2 regions of the Streptosporangium sp. 'caverna' genome follow, and region 1 is predicted to be linked to the other one. Evidence: riboswitches for the same ligand, from Rfam matches in the RefSeq annotation. Region 1 holds a riboswitch; the other holds the start of a gene.
What was found. Region 1 has a riboswitch for cyclic di-AMP ahead of DKM19_RS45635 (NlpC/P60 family protein). Riboswitches for the same ligand answer to the same signal wherever they lie in the genome.

Region 2: it holds a riboswitch for cyclic di-AMP, as region 1 does, so the genes downstream of both, DKM19_RS43735 (glycoside hydrolase family 25 protein) here and DKM19_RS45635 (NlpC/P60 family protein) in region 1, are expected to answer to the same signal.

What each region holds. Positions count from the first base shown of each region.
Region 1 covers NZ_CP029711.1:10,556,886-10,561,129, reverse strand. The annotation lists gene DKM19_RS45650 (cytochrome P450) at 1-197, opposite strand, end outside; gene DKM19_RS52360 (hypothetical protein) at 464-679, shown strand; gene DKM19_RS45640 (helix-turn-helix transcriptional regulator) at 860-1,108, shown strand; gene DKM19_RS45635 (NlpC/P60 family protein) at 1,275-2,222, opposite strand; cyclic di-AMP (ydaO/yuaA leader) riboswitch at 2,330-2,487, opposite strand; gene DKM19_RS45630 (amino-acid N-acetyltransferase) at 2,956-3,516, shown strand; gene DKM19_RS52860 (RDD family protein) at 3,725-4,244, shown strand, end outside.
Region 2 covers NZ_CP029711.1:10,124,164-10,128,407, forward strand. The annotation lists gene DKM19_RS43725 (alpha/beta fold hydrolase) at 1-502, shown strand, start outside; gene DKM19_RS43730 (hypothetical protein) at 735-1,118, shown strand; gene DKM19_RS43735 (glycoside hydrolase family 25 protein) at 1,142-1,921, opposite strand; cyclic di-AMP (ydaO/yuaA leader) riboswitch at 1,934-2,079, opposite strand; gene DKM19_RS43740 (GTPase family protein) at 2,594-4,244, opposite strand, start outside.

The sequences.
Region 1 (4,244 bases):
CCCTCTCCGTGGCCGAAGCGCGGGTCGCGCAGCAGCGCGGCACACGGCGCGTATCCCGTCGCCAGCCACATCCCCGCCGGAGTTCGGAACAGCGGGCCCTGCTCGCGGAGCTCGCGGTAACGCCGGTACGGCGCGCGGAGGAAGTCAGGCGCGAAAGGGTCGAACCCCAGCAGGTCAAGGACGGTCACAGTGCTCACGGACGGTCTCCGGATCTTATGAGGTGCGGTACGCGGAAACCGGGCGGGCGACCGCCGTACGGGAAGTCCGTCGACGGACGGTCAATCGATCGAGCAATTCCGATCGAGCCAGGACGCAGCGTAGAAAGTCCATTTTGGGTGGGCTCTATATGACATAGGACTCCATGCGAGGATCGGCCGCGCCGACTGGCTGCGGGCCGAATGCCGCGGAGAGCGTCCCTTCCTCTTTCCCATCGCAGGGCGATCCCCCTGGTGTTGTCAAGGTGATGAGCCGCATCCTTGTCGAGGCATGTCAGGGCGAAGAGCGTCGGGAAATGATCGTTTTTTCCGAGAAAAGACGAGAAAACGGCGTCGGCCGTATGGCCCGCTCCGAAGGCGATCTCATCGGCCGTGGCGTCAGCGAAACCTTGTTCTGCAAGGACTTCGATTGCCGCAGTCAGCGACCGCTCGGGGGCGCCTGCCTTGACTCGGTCGTGACTTGACCACAAAGGCGCCGACATATCATGAGTACTTCATGTAACGAGTACTATGTCAATAGCGGCCAACCTCTCTGGAGAGCGGAACTTGACGACCTTTGAACAAGGCGTTTACCGTTCCTGGCGGACGGTATTGATTTCTGGCGCGTTCACGCCTGGTTACCTATGAGGGGGGAGTGATTCTAGATGGCTTATCCAGAAGTGGATTCACGCCATGGCGACAGCCCCCTGGGCATGGGCGATATCGGTCTCAGCGATGACGATCTCGTTCTGTTGTCAGAGCTCGCCAAGGGCGTCACCGTCGACAGGGTGGGGCGTCGCCTCGACATCAGCGGCCGGACGGTCCGGCGCAGGCTCCGCGGAATCTGCGACCGTATCGGTGTGGCCACGGCGATCGAAGCGGTGGCCTGGGCCGCTCGCCGTCAGTTGATCTAGGCCGCAGCCGATCGTCTCAGCCTGCCGTGTCCCGTCCTGACCGGCTCCGGCAGGCTCCTCGCCCGTTCAGGCTCGTCCGGCCCTCTCCGGGTCCGCTCGGCCTCCGCCCCGGGCTCTTTCGGGGCGTCACTCGTCGCGGGCCCCGAAGGGCCCGCGACGGTCTGCTTCAGTCCGCGATCCGGACGCCGCCCGCGAAGGGCCGGTTGTCGATCGTGGAGATGTGGATGACGTCACCGGTCTGGGGGGCGTGGACCATCATGCCCGCGCCGATGTAGATCCCGACATGGTGCAGGTCGTTGTAGAAGAAGACCAGATCGCCCGGGCGCAGCTCGTCCCTGGAGATGTGAGTGCCCGCGGTCCACTGGTCGCCGGTGTAGTGGGGCAGGCTGATGCCGACCTTCTGATAGGCCCACATGACCAGCCCGGAACAGTCGAAGGAGTTGGGGCCCTCGGCTCCCCACACGTATGGCTTGAGCTGCTGGCTGAGCGCCCAGCGGGCGGCCTCGGCGGCCTTGCCGCTGCCCACGACGGGCACGCTGATCTTCACCCGGCTGCCCTGGCTGCTGGCGGCCCGCTGGCGCACCTCGCTGAACAGGTTGCTCTCGACCCGCTTGACCAGCCGCTCGATCTTGGTCCGCTTACCGGTGATGTCCGTGAGCAGGTCCTTGACCTCGGTGGTCCTGGCCTTGGCGCCGGCCTGTGCCCGCTCGGCGGCCTCGATCGCCCGGCTGACCTGGGCGACCTCCTCGCTCTGCTGCTGCTGGAGGGCGTAGTTGGTGGTGGCCTGGTCGAGGAAGGTGTCGGGGTCGCCCGACTGGGTGAAGGCGAGCTCGGATCCCAGCCCGCCCGTCATGTAGTTGCTCTGCGCGAGGAGGCTGGCCTTGCTGCGCCGCGACTCCAGCTCGGACTCGCTGACGGCGAGGGTCTTCTTGGCGCTCTCGGCGGCGCGCTGCGCCTGCTTCAGCTTGACCCGCTCGCCGTTGTACTGCTCGCTGAGCGTGCCGATCTCGTTGTGCAGCTTCTCGACCTGCTTGGCCAACTCCTGGAGGTTGGGCTTTGGTTCGGCGGTGGCCGCGATCAGAGGAGTGCCGAGGGTCAGGGAGGCGAACGCCATCCCGATGATCATGATACGGCGAGTGAGTCCACGCGGGGCGTTTTCTCGGCTGCGGGCATGACTGCCCGTGTTCTTTCCTCCACGCTTGCGCGTGCGCTTCACCAACAGGCTCCTCTCCTCGGTCGCCTACCGGGTTAGCTGACGGGTTCGGGCCGGAGGCAGCCCTACCTGGTGCGTTGAAGGCACTTCGGATTCACCCCGGGGGGACATGGTCGAGAGTGGGTCCCCGGCTCCCCGCGTTTCGGGGATTCGGCGGGTCAGGCTTTTTTACATCACTGACAACGAGCACGGACATTAGTGCACTTGGAGGTTCCTGCTCAACCAGAACTGCAAACTCGGTAGAGGTTTCACAACTGAAATGTCACGGAAAGATCACACGTCTCGATGATCAACATGGGCATTACGCTGCCTTGATGTCCCCTTGGTGCGCACTTGGCGAAAGTCTTCGCAGGTCCGGGACCGCAAAAAAGACGAGCCCTGACGTATCGCCGTCAATCCATGCTCAGCGTGATAGATGGACTACCTGGAGTCATCTGATGGCCATGGGGCGCGAGTTAAGGGTGGGCCGTAATTGGAGAGCACCGAGGACGTACGCTGATCGGTCATGGAGCAGGTTACGGAGCATTTCCCCGTGGCGGCCGTACAGGGTGCCGAAGCCGGGGAGCGGCGAGCCGGATCCGAGAGCGGGAGCGTGGACGCGGAGCGGGAGTCGCGGGGCCTGCGGGGATCCGAGCTGGAGACGGCCGAGATCGTCGTACGGCGCGCCCGCACACCGGACGTGCGCGCCATCCGGCGACTCGTCGACACCTACGGGGGAGCCGGTCAGCGGCTTCTGAGGAAGGCCACGGTCACCCTCTACGAGGACGTCCAGGAGTTCTGGGTCGCCACCGACGGGACCGGAGCGGTCATCGGCTGCGGGGCGCTTCACGTGCTCTGGGAGGATCTCGCCGAGATCCGCACCGTCGCCGTCGATCCCGCCTGCCGGGGGCTGGGCATCGGCCACAGGATCGTCTCCGTTCTCATTCGCACGGCGGGCGAGCTCGGTCTGCGCCGGGTTTTCTGCCTGACCTTCGAGGTTGACTTCTTCGGCCGGCACGGATTTCAGGAGATCCAGGGCACGCCCGTCGCGCCGGAGGTCTACGCGGAGCTTCTCGCCTCCTACGACGAAGGCGTCGCCGAGTTTCTCGATCTTGAGCACGTCAAGCCGAACACCTTGGGAAACACCCGGATGCTTCTGCATCTGACGCGAGAGCCCGGCTTCCGCGCTCTCGATGCTGACGAAGTGGAGAGATGACTGTTGATACCTGTATCGATACCTTGTGCACCAGCAAGCGTATGAGTCTGACCCATGCCACATGCGCAGTCTTAAGTGAGGTGACGCGGTGAGCACCGGACAGCCGCCGTATCCAGAGGATGATCCCGAGCGCGATCGCACACCGTCGGGGCAGCCGGAATACGGACGGCACAACGAGGATCGAGCCTCCGGCGAATTCGATCCCGACATGACGGTTGTCGGATACAGGTTGGAGGCCTCGCCGCCGGACACCGGACCAGGACAGACCCCACAGGGCTACGGGCAGCCGACCGCCCCGCCGACGTCTCCGCAGACCTACGGCCAGCCCGGCTCCTACGGCCGGCAGCCCGGAACCGGCGCCTACGGCCAGCAGCCCGCGTATGGTCAGCAACCCTCCCAAGAACAGTCACCGTACGGCCAGCAGCCTTCTCAGGAGCAGCCCGGCCATGGCGGGCAGCCCTCCCAGCCCGGCTACGGCCAGCAGCCCGGTTATGGGCAGCCACCCGTTACCGGCGCCTATGGGCAGCCACCCGTTACCGGCGCCTATGGTCAGCCGCCCGCCTACGGCCAGCCCTCCCAGGGACAGCCCGGTTATGGCCAGCCTGGAACCGGTGCCTACGGCCAGCCCTCCCAGGAGCAGCCCGGTTATGGCGGGCAGCCCTCCCAGCCGGACTACGGCCAGCAGCCAGGAACCGGTCCCTACGGCCCGCCTTCTCAGGGCCAGCCCG
Region 2 (4,244 bases), 430 kb from region 1:
GTCTCCGCCCCTGCCGGGCATCGGCGAACGAATGCTCGGCGAACAGGCCCAGCGCGAGTACTGGTACCAGGCGTTCCACCAGCTGGCGCTGGTCGAGCAACTGATCGACGGCAGGCCCGAAGCCGTACGTGACTACCTGCTGTATTTCTGGTCGCACTGGTCCGGGCCGGATTTCGAGCCCGACATCGACCACCTGATGCCCGGCTACGCGGAGCCGGGAGGGTTCTCCGCCTCCATCGCGTGGTACCGCGCCGGTGCCGGGACCATCGCCGTATCGGCCGCCGAGCGGCAACCCGAGCCGGAACATCGCATCGCCACACCGACCATCGTGCTGTGGCCCGAGCACGACCCGCTCTTCTCCCGTGACTGGTCCGACCGGCTGGCGGCCTTCTTCAGCGATGTCGAACTGCGGCCACTCGACGGGTCCGGCCACTTCACTCCCCTGGAACGCCCCGAAGAGTTCGCCGACGCCGTGACGACGGTCGGCTCCCAGCGCCCTTAACGACGCGATCCCACGGCCATCCCGTCAGTCCTACAGAACACACAATCATCATTGAAGGCCGATTGTGGTGACGAACCGCCTACCGAACATGGGTGTGGTGCGGCACTCTTCGCTGAAGAGAGGTATGCATTTCCTCGGAAGCGGCCGGAGACCTAACTAACGACGAATCGTTATTTACCGGGGCAATGCGGAGGGCAGAAGGGGCGGGGTCCACGTGGCACTCGGGCGAGTAATGACAGCATTCCCCATCGGGGATACGGAAGACCGTGAAGACTCCGTCACCGACGCGACGGCGGAGCAGCATGACAAGGCGCTGGCCGTCGTGCAGCGGCTGTTGAAGGCCCGGGGAGTTCGCGCCTACGCCGCCCACACGATCGGCCTCAGGCTGCTCGGGACCGGCGGTCTCCATCCGCTGGGGGAGAGCAGGCGATACGCCCCCGAGCTGATCGTCCACAGCGGCGCGGGATGGGTGTTCGCCACGGTGACCGTGGGGGCGCGTTCCGGCTGCTACCTGGTGTCCCTGTGGAACGGCTTCGACCTTCGGACGGTCAAGCGCGAGCACCCGGAAAAGGTCGCGGACCTGATCCTCTCGATCCGGCCCGAGGAGAGGGCCTGAAGGATGTCGTGGCGGCGGACACCTCAGGCGGGGCGGCCGAGGGCGCGCAGCTGATCGGGAGTCAGCGTGGAGATGTCCTGGTCGATGGGGGTTTCGGAATACTGGTGAATGGCCCAGGACTTCCAGTCGGCGGGCGGGGTGACGATGCCACCGCTGTAGAAGGCCACCCAGAGGGGATACTGGGCCAGGCCTGCGCCGTAGGTGTTGGCGAAGTTCCAGCTGCTGTAGACCATCGGCTTGACGCCGGTCTTGGCCTGGACACGGGCAAGCCAGGCCTTGGCCCAGGCGTTGACCTCACTGACGGACCTGCCGTCGGTGGTCTCCAGATCCAGTGCCAGCAGATCGCCGGGCTTGGCGGGCTGCTGGTTCACCACCGCGAGGAAGAAGTCAGCCTCGGCGATCGGGTTGTTGGCGGGATGAGCAAAGTGATAGGCGCCGCGCACGATGCCCTTCTTGGCCAGCTGGCTCCAGTGCCGGGCAAATGCCTTGTCGCGAAAATCCAGTCCCTCGGTGGCCTTGACGATGCCGAATTTGGCCGGGCTGGCATCCCAGTCATGGTCCGCCTGGTAATTGGAGACATCCTGGCCGTAGGTCGACACCTCGGCGCGGGCCCCGCTGAGGGAGGCGGTCTGCCCCAGGTTGACCGGCGCGGTGAGCGCCCTGGCCGAAGTCTGAACGGCACCGCTCACGGTCGTCGCGGAAAGGCTGGAGGCCAGGGCAGGGCTGGCGGCGAGAACCGCGCCGGCGACAACGGTCGCACCCATCGCGGACATGAGGGGACGGGGAAAACGATATTTGGACATGCGGGGATCAACTCCTTGCTTCCATGCCGCCTACCGGGTTAGCTGACGGGTTCGGGCGTGGAAGTGCCCTACACGACGCCATGTGGAATGGGCCGCGATTCACCCCAGAAGATTGGGTCCCCGGCTCCGTGAACGCACGGACTCGGCAGCCGCGCTCATCCCGCGACGGAAATCTCTGCGGGACGAGACCACGGTCTCGGTAATGATCAGAGCACTATCCGCGCCACAATTTGGCTGAGGCCATAACTTGGCTGGATATACGTATGCCCGAGATCCCGAAGGTAAGCGATGAGAGTCGAATGATGCAAGGCATCGTCATGTCGGCCTAACGAAATCCCTTACGGCATAGGCCTTTGATGAACAAATCTTTTACCTTTGGCAGGTGGGTTCGGGGCCTCGGAAAGCCCCATTCGGCCTTGAGATGCCGAGGCCAAGGGTGTCACCAGATACGAGCGTGTCACCAGATACGTGTGAGTCCTGTACGACCAGGTCAGAGACGCCGTCAAGGGCGCCGGACGTGGCAGGGAACCGCCCGTTCCCGTCACGAGAACATGTTGATGCCGACCACCGCTGCCGCGGCCGGCTTTCCGAGCTGGGCGGTCGACCTCCTTTTGTCGAGTGGTGAATCCGGTACCGCAGGCACGGCGGCAGAAAGCCGGGAACCCGGGCCGTTCAGCCCCCGTCCCGGGCCACCGTGATCGCCTCGACGAACCGGCGATATCTGGACAGCTCCCCGTCCACGGGTTCCAGCACGAGCTCGCGGGCGACCTGATCAACGCTCGCGCGGAGCGCCTTGGCCGCTCTGCGCGCGCGGCGCCGGCCACCGAGCCAGGCCGCCACCCGGGAGAGCAACGCGATCACCAGCCCGAGGAGGACGCCGCCGATCAGCAGGAAGGTGGGCCAGGGCAGATCGCCCACGGTCGGCAGGAACGGCTGCGGAAGCCGCAGATAGTCCATTCCGACCAGGCCGAGCAGCCATACCCCGCCCGCGATCATGGCCGCGAGCACCAGCCACTGCGCCAGCCCGACCGCCCGCCACCATCTGGGCCGCCTGGAGACTCCGAGCGTGGTGGCGGCCACGGCCCGGTCCAGACCGTCCTCCAGCTCGTCTCCGTGTGACCGCGCGGCCTGCCGTACGGCCACCGCCCACGGCCTGGGCAGTCCCGCCGAGGCGGCCCCGGCGGCCTCCCGGATCGCGGTGTCCATGCGGGAACGCTGGACGACGGTCGTGGCGGGCATGGAGCTGCGTCCCACGGCCTCGCCGGAGCGCGGATTCGGGGAGGTGCCCAGGTGGAGGCGGCGGAGCGGGTCGGGGCGGAACCGGCGGATCCACCGGGTGATCGGCCAGCCGGTGGCCGCGACCGAGCGATGGCGATGGGCCTTGGCCACGGCCTCGACGACAACCCGCACCCCTGCCGCCTCCGACAGCGCGTCGGTCAGCGGCCTGGCCAGACGGTCCACGGACACCTCCGGCGGGTTCACCGGCGTCTCCGCGTCCGAACCGGAACCTCGACCGGCTCCAGACCCGGAACCGCGACCGGCTCCAGCCTCGGAGCCAGATCCACGACCAGAACCAGAACCGGAGTCGGAGACAGCGCCGGAGCCGGCCGGTTCACCCTCGATCTCCCGCGACGGCTCATCGGCAGGGCCCATGCCGCTGGACGCCCTGACGAGCGCGTCCGCGGCCGTGCCGACGTCGGCGGCCAGGCGGGTGGCCCAGGACCGCCGGTCGGAGACCCGGGAGGTGAGAAGGGAACGCAGCTCGGAGACACCGGCCCCGGTGCGCGTGGAGACCCCGACCACGGGCACCCCCGTCAGCCCGTCGTCGTCGAGCAGCCTCCGCAGGTCCTTCAGGCACCGCTCCACGGCGGCCGGGGAGAGCCGGTCGATCTGGTTGAGCACGACGACCATCACGTCCCGATGCCGGGCCAGCGGCCGGAGGTATCGCTCGTGCACGACCCCGTCGGCGTATTTCTGGGGGTCGAGCACCCACACCAGCAGATCGACCAGCTCGACGAGCCTGTCCACCTCCAGGCGGTGCGACAGCTCGATCGAGTCGTGGTCGGGCAGGTCCAGCAGGATCAGCCCGGCCGCCTCCCCGTCCGACGGATCGATCGCGCCCACCACCTCCCCGGTAGCCGGACGAGACGCGATCCCCACCTGCCCGCCGTTCCGCGTCCGCGGCGCGATCGCGGGAGGGACATCCGACACCTCGTGGCGGCGGGGGATCTCCAGCCAGTCGAGCAACGACCCCGCCCCCGTCCCCTCCCAGAGCGCGGCCTGCGCGATCGAGGTGGTCGGGCGGGTGACCCCGACCGTGGCG